DNA from 3 places in the Yersinia sp. KBS0713 genome. Region 3 is predicted to be linked to each of the others. Evidence: riboswitches for the same ligand, from Rfam matches in the RefSeq annotation. Region 3 holds a riboswitch; each other region holds the start of a gene.

Region 1 (3,971 bases), 1.1 Mb from region 3:
GCATTGGTCAGGATCACCAGCGCGTAAGGGGATTGTGGCAAGCCCAAGGTGTCGTTTAGCAGTAAAAAGAAGCCGGTCGCCAGCACGATACCCGGCATCGCCAGAATCACCATGCCGCTCACTTCCAGCGCTTGCCCGTAGGCCATCTGCTGACGCAGTTTCAGCTCACGGCTGCTCCACAGCAGCATCATGGTCAGGGTGACACAGAGTAATCCGGCCCCAATGGCGATGGTCAATGAGGTAAAGAAGGCTTGCCAGAGCGGGGGTTGCTGCAACACGGTGAGTATCGTTTGATTGCTGCCATCAATGACGACCGCGAGCAAAGGAGGAACCATCAATAGCAAAGCCGCACCAATCAGCAGAGTGTCGCTGATGCACGACCAATAGCTATCTTGCGGGTTGCGCCATATCTGTCCGTGAGTGTTTCCCACCGCCAGTACCGAGTTCAGCCGCTGGCTTAGCACCACCAACCCCAAGCAGCAGCCCAGTTGGATTAGCGCCAATAGTGCGGCGCGCCCGAGATCATAATCGTAACTAAGCGCCTGATAAATCGCTAACTCGATGGTGGTAGCTTGTGGCCCGCCGCCCAGTGACAGCACGGTGGCGAAGCTGGCAAAACAGAGCATAAAAATCAGCGCGGCAGTGGGCAGAATTTGGCGGCGCAGATAGGGCCACTCGACCCAGCGGAAATGCTGCCAGCCATTCATACCCAACTGCGCGGCCAGCTGGCGCTGCTCTACGGCGATGCTCTCCAGTGATTGCAGCAATAAGCGGGTCGCCAGCGGCATATTAAAGAAGATATGCGCCAGCAAAATGCCTTGTAAACCATAGGGCGAGAAGCGGTAATCCATCCCCAGCCAGCTAAACAGCCCCGCCAGCCAGCCCTGGCGGCCATAGACCGTCAGGATACCGAACAGGGCCACCAACACCGGCAGCACCAGTGTCATGGCGCATAAACGTAGCATCAGTTGACGGCCTGGAAAGCGGCGGCGATAGAGGGCGCGGGCTAGAAAAATGGCGGGTGTCACCGACAGCAGCGCGGAGAGAAACGCCTGCCAGAAGGTAAAGCGGATCACATGCCACAGATAGCTGTCATGCCAGAGATTTTGCCACTCTGCCGCGGGTGCATGTCGCCAAATAGCGGTGAACGCCAATAAGGCGACACCGACTATCAGCGCGGCGGCAAGCAGCCCCGGCCACAACCATGGCGGGATTAGCGGCTGACGGCGGATTGCCATGCCTGAATCCATTTACCACGGTTATCGGCTACCTCTTTGGCATCAAACTGCAATGCTTTTTGCGGCACAGTTAGCGTTTCAAACCCTGCCGGAAGATCCATTTTGATCACCGGATACATCCAGTTGCCGGTGGGAATATGGTTTTGGAAGGCGGGGGTGACGATAAATTTCATAAAGCGCTGTGCCAGCTCCGGCTGTTTGCTGGACGCCACTTGACCCGCGACTTCCACTTGCAGGTAGTGGCCTTCGCTGAAATCGGCGGCGGCGTAGTTGCTTTTCTGCTCTTCAATCAGATGGTAAGCCGGCGAAGTGGTGTAGCTCAGCACCAGATCCCCTTCCCCTTTCAGGAACAGACCGTAAGCTTCGCTCCAGCCTTTGGTGACCGTGACGGTTTTTTTCGCCAGCTCTTGCCACGCCTGCGGGGCTTTATCGCCATACACTTTTTGCATCCACAGCATTAAGCCAAGGCCCGGTGTACTGGTGCGGGGATCTTGGTAGATAACCTTCCACGGCGCTTTGCTGCTGACCAACTCTTGCAGGCTCTTCGGTGGGTTTTTCAGTTTGTTTTTGTCATACACAAAGGCAAAGTAGCCGTAGTCGTAAGGGACAAAGGTTCTGTTCTGCCACGGCTCAGGCAGTGTCAGCGTGCTGGTATCCACCTGACTTGGCGCGAATAAGCCGGTTTGCTCCGCCGCCTGTACCAGATTGTTATCTAAGCCTAAAATAACATCGGCCTGGCTGTTTTTACCCTCCATCCGCAGGCGATTCAGCAGTGAAACTCCATCTTCCAGCGCCACAAATTTAAGCTGACAATCACATTCGGCTTCAAAGGCTTTTTTAATCGCCGGCCCTGGCCCCCAGTCGGCAGCAAAGGAGTCATAGGTGTAAACCGTCAGGGTGGGTTTATCGGCAGCAACAGCGGCAGCAGACAGCAAAAACAAGCAGGGAATTATACGTTTAAACACTTTGCACTCCTTAAGAATAAAGGTGGCAAAGGTATCTGAGGCGGTCAATAACGTCACTATCATGATGATAAGACGTTATTTTTCTCAAATCCCTCCGCCGGTGTTAACCGGATCAGGTTCGACGGGTTTGCTCTCAGCTAACTGGCGGTTTTACTGCCAGTTAGCACCCCGTTGAGACGGCGCTATTGTAGTGATTAATTCGGGCGGGTGAAAGGGCGTTTATACCTCAGGTGGGGTAAACCAGGCTGATTTGAAGTCAAACCAGCCGAGGGTGTTCATGCGCACGCCGCGCATACTGTGCTGCCCATATAATTCTAGCCAGTGATGGAACAGCGGGTGGAATTGATTTTGGCTGACTAATCGTTGGCTCCAGTCCGCCATCGGCAGGCTATTATTGCGCCATGATCCCACGTCGTGATGCAGCTCATCGTCGAGGCAGTGTTGCAGCAGCGGTAGCTCATACAGGGTGGCAAATAGAGAGAACTCCAGCGGCAGGTAGAAGTTGGCGCTGCCGAGCCAGATATCGCTCTGCGCGTCGCCTTGATACCAACTGACATAATCCACCGCCTGAATCACCAGCTTGACGCCATGGGCGGCCAGCAGGGTGGTCAGTGTCTGGCTGATGGCATCAAACTCGGAGTGCTCGCTGTAAAAGGTGAGCGTCAGTTCGCTCAACCCCTCCGGCTTGGGTTCCAGTGTGGTTAGCCGGTTGTGGTGCCAGCGCGGCAACATGCCGTAAGCCGGTGACCAGTAGCGCTGATAAAAGGGGTCTGCATGGCTGAGTAGGGCGACAGGGGTGAGAAGCCTACAGAGCCAGCGGCGGATCTCGGGATGACTGGTTTGGCGGGAGCGCTGATCAAACAGTAAAAAGTAGCAGCCCTCCTCCAACCGACTCTCCAGCTCATTTTTACTGGTGTCATCCGCTTGTAGTTGCACACCGGAGTAGACCAGCTCCTCGGACAGCTCCGGTAGTACCCAGATATTCACCTCATCAATCAATGCGCGGAACCCAAAATAGTTATCAAACGCCTGAATTTTCAATTGGCTACGATGATTGCGGATCACTGAATAGGGGCCAGTGCCGATAGGGTGGCGCGGGAAGTCGGGCTGACTTTCCCACTCCTGCGGCAAAATCATGGCGTGTACACTGCCCAACAGCCAGGGTAACCAGTGATCCGGGCTGTTGAGATGCACATCAATGACATAGGGGGTCGGCGAGCGCACCGCCGTGATATGCGAGAACAGCGGTTGTGGGATCAGACGGGTCAGGCTGGTGATGACATCCTCCATTGCCAGTTCACGGCCATGATGGAAATGGATGGCGGGGCGTAAATAAAAGCGCCAATGCAGTGGGCTGATGGCTTGCCAGTGGTGAGACAAATCTGGCTCGAGTTCCCCATTTTCCTCATTTATTCGCGTCAGGCCATTAAAAATCTGCCGAACCATGTGGGTTTCTGAGCGGCGCAGGGCGGTGCCCGGGAGTAGATTGGGGAGCGGGCGATAATAGAGCACGCGCAAAATATGTTTTCCCTGACGGAAACTGCGCCCCAACTGGGATAGCAGCATTTGGCGTACCGCTTTTTTATCCCCCACCAACTGCACCAGCTGATCAATATTGTCCTGCTCCAGCAACTCGTCGGCCCGCTGCTGTTGCAGTGCCAGCCCGGAGTAGAGGAAGGTCAATTGTGAGCGCTTACCACGCCCCGCTTCCGCTTGCCAACTCAGCCAGCCCTCATGCTGCATACTGCCCAGCAAGGATCGGACATGG
Region 2 (3,971 bases), 940 kb from region 3:
TCACCGCTATCCCCTCTGATTTTGTCACTGTTGCCAGCACCGACACCTGCCCATTTGCCATTATGGCCAATGAAGAAAAACGTTTTTATGGCGTGCAGTTCCACCCAGAAGTGACCCACACCAAGCAAGGCCAACGTCTGCTGGAGCGCTTTGTTCTGGACATCTGCGCCTGCGAAGCGCTATGGACACCTGCTACTATCATCGAAGACGCCATTGTCCGCCTGCGTGAGCAAATCGGTGAGGACCACGTGATCCTCGGCCTGTCCGGCGGTGTTGACTCATCAGTGACCGCAATGCTATTGCATCGTGCCATTGGCAAACGCCTGACCTGTGTGTTTGTTGATAACGGCCTGTTGCGTTTGAACGAAGCGGATCAGGTGCTGGAGATGTTCGGCGATAAATTCGGCCTGAATATTGTCCATGTGGCCGCAGAAGATCGTTTCCTCTCGGCACTGGCGGGAGTGGACGAACCAGAAGCCAAACGTAAAATCATTGGTCGCGTATTTGTTGAGCTTTTCGACGAAGAAGCCTGCAAACAAGAGCAAGTTAAGTGGTTGGCGCAGGGGACTATCTATCCAGATGTGATTGAATCTGCTGCATCTGCTACCGGCAAAGCGCATGTGATTAAATCTCACCACAATGTGGGCGGCTTGCCGAAAGAGATGAAACTTGGGTTGGTAGAGCCACTGAAAGAGCTGTTTAAAGATGAAGTGCGCAAAATTGGTCTGGAGTTGGGCCTGCCATATGACATGCTGTACCGCCATCCATTCCCTGGCCCTGGTTTAGGTGTCCGCGTGCTTGGCGAAGTGAAAAAAGAGTATTGCGATTTACTGCGCCGCGCCGATGCTATCTTTATCGAAGAGCTACACAAAGCGGATCTCTACAATAAAGTCAGCCAGGCCTTTACCGTGTTCCTGCCTGTTCGTTCGGTTGGCGTGATGGGCGATGGTCGCAAATATGATTGGGTTGTTTCACTGCGTGCGGTTGAAACCATCGACTTCATGACCGCACACTGGGCGCATCTGCCATATGAGTTCCTGGGGCGCGTCTCAAATCGTATCATTAATGAAGTGAATGGTATCTCGCGCGTGGTTTACGATATCAGTGGTAAACCACCAGCAACCATTGAGTGGGAATAGCCTACTGCCTTTTGAAGAGTATTGACCACGATAGCCAAACCCTTAAACCCTCTGCCTTGGCAGGGGGTTTTCTCTTTTTGACGATGGATAAAGATTGAGGGAAGACTCAAATTTCTGACGGTATTTTTGACGGTATTACTTAGCAAGAGACACTGACATGCTCACTGATACAAAACTAAAAAATCTCAAGCCAAGAGATAAGCTTTATAAGGTTGCCGATCGTGATGGACTCTAGCCAACACTGAATATCAAAGTGGATGATGTCAAAACGCTGCGCGGGGAGTAAGGCATCAGCCCCTATTTAGTCATTTGAGGGAGCGCCTGATGCTCCCTCTCTTATTTAATTTTTTCATTATGCCAATGCATCAAAATATAGTCGCCGTCAATGCTCTTGCCGGTAGCAATCGCCACCCACCCCTGTTTTTGATAAAACGTCAGCGCCCGTTGGTTTTTTTCCAGGCATTTCAGTGAGCCATGGCGGGTAAATAGTGCATGTGCTGCCAGTAATAGTGCTTTTCCCGCCCCGAGATATTGCGCCGCAGGATCAACAAACAGATTATGCAGGAAGCTCTCCTCGATAAAAATTGAGGCAAAACCCAAGTGTTGATCACCATCGATGGCCACCAAAATGGTCTCTCCGAGAGTGGCACGGTCAAAATCTTCCAGGTGAAAACACTCGCCATCCCGCCAGCTAAAGGCGTCACGGCGTGATGCCAGATACAAAGTGCGCAGAAAGGGGCGGTCACTCTCCTGATACAGACGAATCTCAATACTCATTCTTCAGTTATCTCTCCAGTACAGCGTATTTTTGTTCTCTTGATTATTTGTTTTGCGAATGCATCGTTGACCTTCTATCACCTGCCGATGATAATAACAATTCTGACTCGGGGTGCCCGCCACAAAAGTGGTTTGGCTGAGATATACCCGTATTACCTGATCTGGATTATACCAGCGTAGGGAAGTCTCGGCACCGCAGGGTTCCGCCTTCTTGACCGCCGGTTAGGAGGAATATGTACGTTCAACCTGCCGCTTTTTCTTCAGTTGTCACTGTGAATCCCGCGCTATTCGCCCGATCGCTTACGAATGTGAGTGTTGGGATGTATTCATGAAGCGTATTAATGCACTCACCATTGCCGGAACTGACCCCAGTGGTGGCGCGGGTATTCAAGCTGACCTGAAAACCTTCTCTGCTCTGCAAGCTTACGGCACCACGGTTATCACCGCGCTGGTGGCGCAAAACACCACCGGCGTGCAGTCGCTCTATCCCATCGAACCCGCTTTTGTCGCCGCGCAACTGGATTCAGTGCTGAGTGATGTGCGCATCGATAGTGCCAAAATAGGTATGCTGGCCAATGCCGACATTATTGAGGTGGTCGCCGCGCAACTGCGCCGCTATCCAATTGCATTTGTGGTGCTGGATACCGTGATGGTGGCGAAAAGTGGTGATCCGCTGTTGGCACCGGAGGCAGTGGCGGCTCTGCGCCAGCTACTGCTGCCACAGGTAGACCTGATTACGCCGAACTTGCCGGAAGCCGCGGCGTTACTCAATTGCCAATCTGCCCGCGATGAACAAGAGATGCGTGAGCAGGGGCGGGCGCTGTTGGCGCTAGGCTGTCAGGGGGTGCTGATGAAAGGGGGTCACTTAAGTGGCGAAGATAGCCCGGACTGGCTGTTTACCGCGCAAGGGGAGCAGCGTTTTGTCACCCGCAGAGTCAGCACTCGCCATACCCACGGCACCGGTTGCACCTTATCAGCAGCACTAGCGGCGTTGCGACCACGGCACGCCAACTGGGGGGATACAGTCAATGCGGCCAAAGGCTATCTCCAGAGGGCATTGGAGCAAGCCGATACTCTTGAGGTGGGGCGGGGGGTTGGGCCGGTGCATCATTTCCATTTATGGTGGTAATCCCCTTCGTCCTTGAAACCACAGGGGTGTTAGCTGCGCTCATTTACCCGAATCACTGACTTGAGTCAGCTCATCGGGATGCTTTCGCTGGCTGCCTACCTGTGGCTCCAATGACTTTGGGGATGGCTTTTTTCCTTGAAACCACAGGGGTGTTAGCTGCGCTCATTTACCCGAATCACTGACTTGAGTCAGCTCATCGGGATGCTTTCGCTGGCTGCCTACCTGTGGCTCCAATGACTTTGGGGATGGCTTTTTTTTCCTTGAAACCACAGGGGTGTTAGCGGCGCTCGCTTACCCGAATCACTTACTGGTGTAAGCTCATCGGGATAAGCTTGCTTGCTGCCTACCTACAACGCCAATGACTTTGGGGGGATATTCTTCGTCCTTGAAAACACTGGGGTGTTAGCGGCGCTCATTTACCCGAATCACTGACTTGAGTCAGCTCATCGGGATAAGCTTGCTGGCTGCGGTTTACGGTAACAAATGGCGCTGGGTCATGGTAAACATTGCGATGGCACGTTGCAGATGATGAGCATCAAAGCGGTTAAGCAGATAACTCTCCGCGCCTTTGCGGGGGCGGATACACAGTGACAGCTTAGGCTTGCCAGCTTCATCGTTGATCAGACTAAACTGATAGCTACCAATCTCTTTCTCATTTTCGCGCCAGGAGATCTCTATGGCAGGCAGTGGGTTAGCGGCCGTGGGGTGTCTGACGGCAAAAAAGTACTCGCCAGCCCAGAAACCGGCGTAATCGCCGTCAGCTTGCAAGGGTTTGCTGCGAAAGATGGCGGCATCGGCTAACTGGCTAATCGCCTCCGGTGTTATCTGCAGTTGGGCTTGCTGCCACAGCGGGGTGTCGTTCTCCAGTTGCCAGCAGGCGGCTCCCAGATAGTCATTTAGTTCGCGCCAATCCGCATCCAACTGCT
Region 3 (3,971 bases):
GCTATCGGCCAGTTTATCCAGCAACAGATGCAGTGTTTGTGGTTCGGCATACATCATTTTTTTCAGTTTGGTGAAGGCCTTGCTGCTACCGCCCTCGACCATGTAGGTCGCCAGCGTCCATGGGCTGCCGGAGAAGCCAATCAGCGGCACTTGCCCTGCCAGCTCACGACGAATAGTGCGCACCGCATTCATGACGTAGCCCAACTCCTGTTCAGGATCAGGGATCGGCAACTTTTCAACATCGGCGCGGCAGGTAATTGGCGATTTGAAGCGCGGGCCTTCGCCGGTTTCAAAATAGAGCCCTAGCCCCATGGCATCCGGGATGGTTAGAATGTCTGAAAACAGAATCGCTGCATCCAGTGGATAACGACGCAATGGCTGCATCGTCACTTCACAGGCCAGCTCCGCGTTTTTACACAGCGACATAAAATCACCGGCAATTGCGCGGGTAGCTTTGTATTCTGGCAAGTAGCGGCCCGCCTGGCGCATCATCCATACCGGTGTGATATCAACCGGTTGGCGCAATAAGGCCCGCAGATAGCGATCGTTTTTCAATTCATTCATGGTGAAGCTCCCTTAATTACCTGGCGGCCATCTTTTAGTTGGCAGCATTGTAGCATGCCAGATTCAGCTTTCCTGCTCACTGCGGCACAAGACCACCGTATCTTCAATCAACCTGCGGGCCACAGTGCCCGGCGGCGGCAGTAATGGGAGTTGGTCGTAGCGATACCAACCGGCATTGAGCAGCTCTTTCGGATCGTGGCGCAGTTCGCCGTGGTCATACTCCGCCATATAGGCCACCATGAGCGAATGTGGGAACGGCCAGGGTTGTGACGTCACGTAGCGCAGATTTTTAATGTGAATATTGCTCTCTTCCAAAACCTCACGGGACACCGCCTGCTCCAATGTTTCGCCCACTTCGACAAAACCGGCCAGCACCGTATTAATCCCACCACGATGCCGCACATGCTGCGCCAATAAGATTTCATCACCACGGCGAATGGCAACAATCACACAAGGGGCGATTTGCGGATAATAACGTTCACGGCAGTGATTACACAGGCAAGCCCATTCGGTGCGGCTGGCATGCATTTGATGGCCGCAATAGCCGCAGAAACGGTGGGAGCGATAAAACTCCGCTAATTGCACACCCCGCCCAGCCAGTTGGAACAGGCCGCGATCTACATCCAGTAATTGGCGCACTGATCCCATGTCGGTCGGCATGATCTGGCGAATAAGCCAAACCGCCTGCCCCTGCCATTCACCAATTTGTCTGGCGGTTGCGCCCTGTAGCGACCAATTGGCAGCATTGCCTTGTGGCAACTCCCCTTTTGGCAGCCATAGTTTGTTTTCATGGCTGACTACCCACCAGCCACTCTCTTTACCTGTAAGTTGTAGTTCCATATCGTTGTTGCACAACCTCGACTTCACTGGCAATCTAGAATCTGGCTTGTTACTTTTTTGTAACTCATTATTACTTCACGGAGTCGTTCATGCTCAATCGACTGGAAAGCTTGACTCAACGCGTTGGCGGCAGTAATGAATTAATTGATCAATGGCTTCATGCGCGTAAAGAACTTTTAGTTTCGTATTGCACAGTGATCGGTATTAAGCCGCGAAAAGAAAAGCATACCCCGCTTAATGAAAAAGCGCTGGAGAACTTTTGTCATAACCTGGTGGATTATCTCTCAGCTGGTCATTTTCACATCTACGACAGAATTATCAAGCAGGTAGAAGGCGAGTCCAGCCCAAGAATGGCGCTGACCACCAAAGTTTACCCTGCGTTAAAAAACAATACCCAAACTATCATGTTATTCCACGATCGTTATACCAACATCGAGATCGATGACGATGATAGCTGCACCGAGTTCCAACAGGCGTTATCCGATATCGGCGAAGCCCTCGACGCCCGTTTCCAGTTAGAAGATCAGTTAATTAAGTGGGCAGCAGAGTCCTGGCAAACCGCTCAGCCAGAAAATAGAAAAAGTCAGGCCAATTAACCAAATACATCAATAGTAAGCATAATTGTCGCAGGCAATTTGGATGCAGACAGCGCGCACACACGTAGTACGTGAGGATTTGGAGCACTGCCCAAACTCAAAGTGCGGCAAGAAAATAGCTTACGGTCGGCCCTTGTAGTTTTAATACAACCTCATATACTGAGGATTCTTGTCGGAGTGCCTAGCGTCGGCTTTTAAAAGCAGATGCAGGCTGAGACCGTTAATTCGGGATCCGCGGAACCTGATCGGGTTAGTACCCGCGAAGGGAACAAGAGTAATTTATCGCTACAGGCCCGGTCTTCCCCTTCACAGGTGTCTGCCGGTCACTGGCCAACATCGTTACTCCCGCCAAGCTCCAGACAAGCAATTTTCCCTATACACCACATTGGCTCTATAAACCACACTGGTAGGAATTTGCTATGTCTAATAATACAACGTCAGCCACCACGAAAAACCCATCACGCCCGCGCAAACAGCAGCGCGAAGAGGCCCAACAGTTTATTGATAGTTTACAGGGGGTGACTTTCCCCAACTCCCAACGCATCTACCTGCAAGGTTCACGGCCTGACATTCAGGTGCCGATGCGCGAGATCCAACTTAGCCCGACCTTGATCAGCGGCAGCAAGAGCGATCCGCGCTACGAAGATAACGAGGCCATTCCGGTTTACGACACCTCCGGCCCCTATGGTGATCCCCTCGCCAAACTAGACGTCCATGTGGGGCTGCCCAAACTGCGTGCTAGCTGGATAGCGGATCGTCAGGATACCGAGGCCCTCACCTCGGTCAGTTCAGGATTTACCCAGCAGCGTTTAGCGGACGCAGGTTTGGATCATCTGCGCTTTGAGCATCTACCGAAGCCGAAAAAAGCCATTGAGGGCAAGTGTGTCACCCAACTGCACTATGCTCGTGCAGGGATTGCCACACCAGAAATGGAGTTTATCGCCCTGCGTGAAAATATGGGGCGAGAAAGAGTTCGCGGCGAAGTCTTGCGCCACCAGCATCCTGGGCAGAATTTCGGCGCTAATTTGCCGGAGAACATCACAGCAGAATTCGTGCGCCAAGAAGTTGCCGCAGGCCGCGCCATCATCCCCGCCAATATTAATCACCCCGAAGCTGAGCCAATGATTATTGGTCGCAACTTTTTGGTCAAAGTGAACGCCAACATCGGCAATTCGGCGGTGACCTCCTCCATCGAAGAGGAGGTGGAAAAGCTGGTGTGGTCCACGCGCTGGGGAGCCGATACCGTGATGGACTTATCTACTGGCCGCTATATTCATGAAACTCGTGAATGGATTTTGCGTAACAGCCCGGTGCCGATCGGCACAGTGCCCATCTATCAGGCGCTGGAAAAAGTGAATGGCGTGGCTGAAAATCTGACCTGGGAGATGTTCCGCGACACCTTGCTGGAGCAGGCGGAGCAAGGGGTTGATTACTTTACTATCCACGCCGGTGTGTTGCTGCGCTATGTGCCGATGACCGCCAAACGCCTAACAGGTATTGTCTCTCGTGGTGGGTCTATCATGGCGAAGTGGTGCTTGTCCCATCATCAGGAGAACTTCCTGTATCAGCATTTCCGTGAAATCTGCCAAATTTGTGCCGCCTACGACGTTTCATTATCACTCGGCGATGGCTTGCGGCCAGGTTCTATTCAGGATGCCAATGATGAAGCCCAATTTGCCGAATTGCATACACTGGGTGAATTAACCAAGATCGCCTGGGAATATGATGTTCAGGTGATGATCGAAGGCCCGGGGCATGTGCCGATGCAGATGATCCACCGCAATATGACCGAGGAGTTGGAGCACTGTCACGAAGCCCCCTTCTATACCCTGGGGCCACTCACCACAGATATCGCACCGGGTTATGATCACTTCACCTCAGGCATTGGGGCGGCAATGATCGGCTGGTTTGGTTGCGCCATGCTCTGTTACGTCACGCCAAAAGAGCATCTGGGCCTGCCGAATAAAGATG

What was found. A riboswitch is a leader RNA that binds a small molecule or an ion and turns the genes downstream of it on or off. The one in region 3 is predicted to bind thiamine pyrophosphate.
Region 1: another riboswitch for thiamine pyrophosphate. It lies ahead of thiB (thiamine ABC transporter substrate binding subunit); the one in region 3 lies ahead of thiC (phosphomethylpyrimidine synthase ThiC).
Region 2: another riboswitch for thiamine pyrophosphate. It lies ahead of thiD (bifunctional hydroxymethylpyrimidine kinase/phosphomethylpyrimidine kinase); the one in region 3 lies ahead of thiC (phosphomethylpyrimidine synthase ThiC).

Annotation. Positions count from the first base shown of each region.
Region 1 covers NZ_CP042173.1:3,732,236-3,736,206, reverse strand. The annotation lists gene thiP (thiamine/thiamine pyrophosphate ABC transporter permease ThiP) at 1-1,238, opposite strand, end outside; gene thiB (thiamine ABC transporter substrate binding subunit) at 1,214-2,203, opposite strand; TPP riboswitch at 2,275-2,384, opposite strand; gene sgrR (HTH-type transcriptional regulator SgrR) at 2,423-3,971, opposite strand, start outside.
Region 2 covers NZ_CP042173.1:1,247,023-1,250,993, forward strand. The annotation lists gene guaA (glutamine-hydrolyzing GMP synthase) at 1-1,139, shown strand, start outside; gene FFE93_RS05805 (GNAT family N-acetyltransferase) at 1,476-1,916, opposite strand; TPP riboswitch at 2,015-2,116, shown strand; gene thiD (bifunctional hydroxymethylpyrimidine kinase/phosphomethylpyrimidine kinase) at 2,245-3,045, shown strand; gene FFE93_RS05815 (hypothetical protein) at 3,517-3,971, opposite strand, start outside.
Region 3 covers NZ_CP042173.1:310,576-314,546, reverse strand. The annotation lists gene hemE (uroporphyrinogen decarboxylase) at 1-564, opposite strand, end outside; gene nudC (NAD(+) diphosphatase) at 628-1,404, opposite strand; gene FFE93_RS01450 (Rsd/AlgQ family anti-sigma factor) at 1,494-2,000, shown strand; TPP riboswitch at 2,164-2,285, shown strand; gene thiC (phosphomethylpyrimidine synthase ThiC) at 2,420-3,971, shown strand, end outside.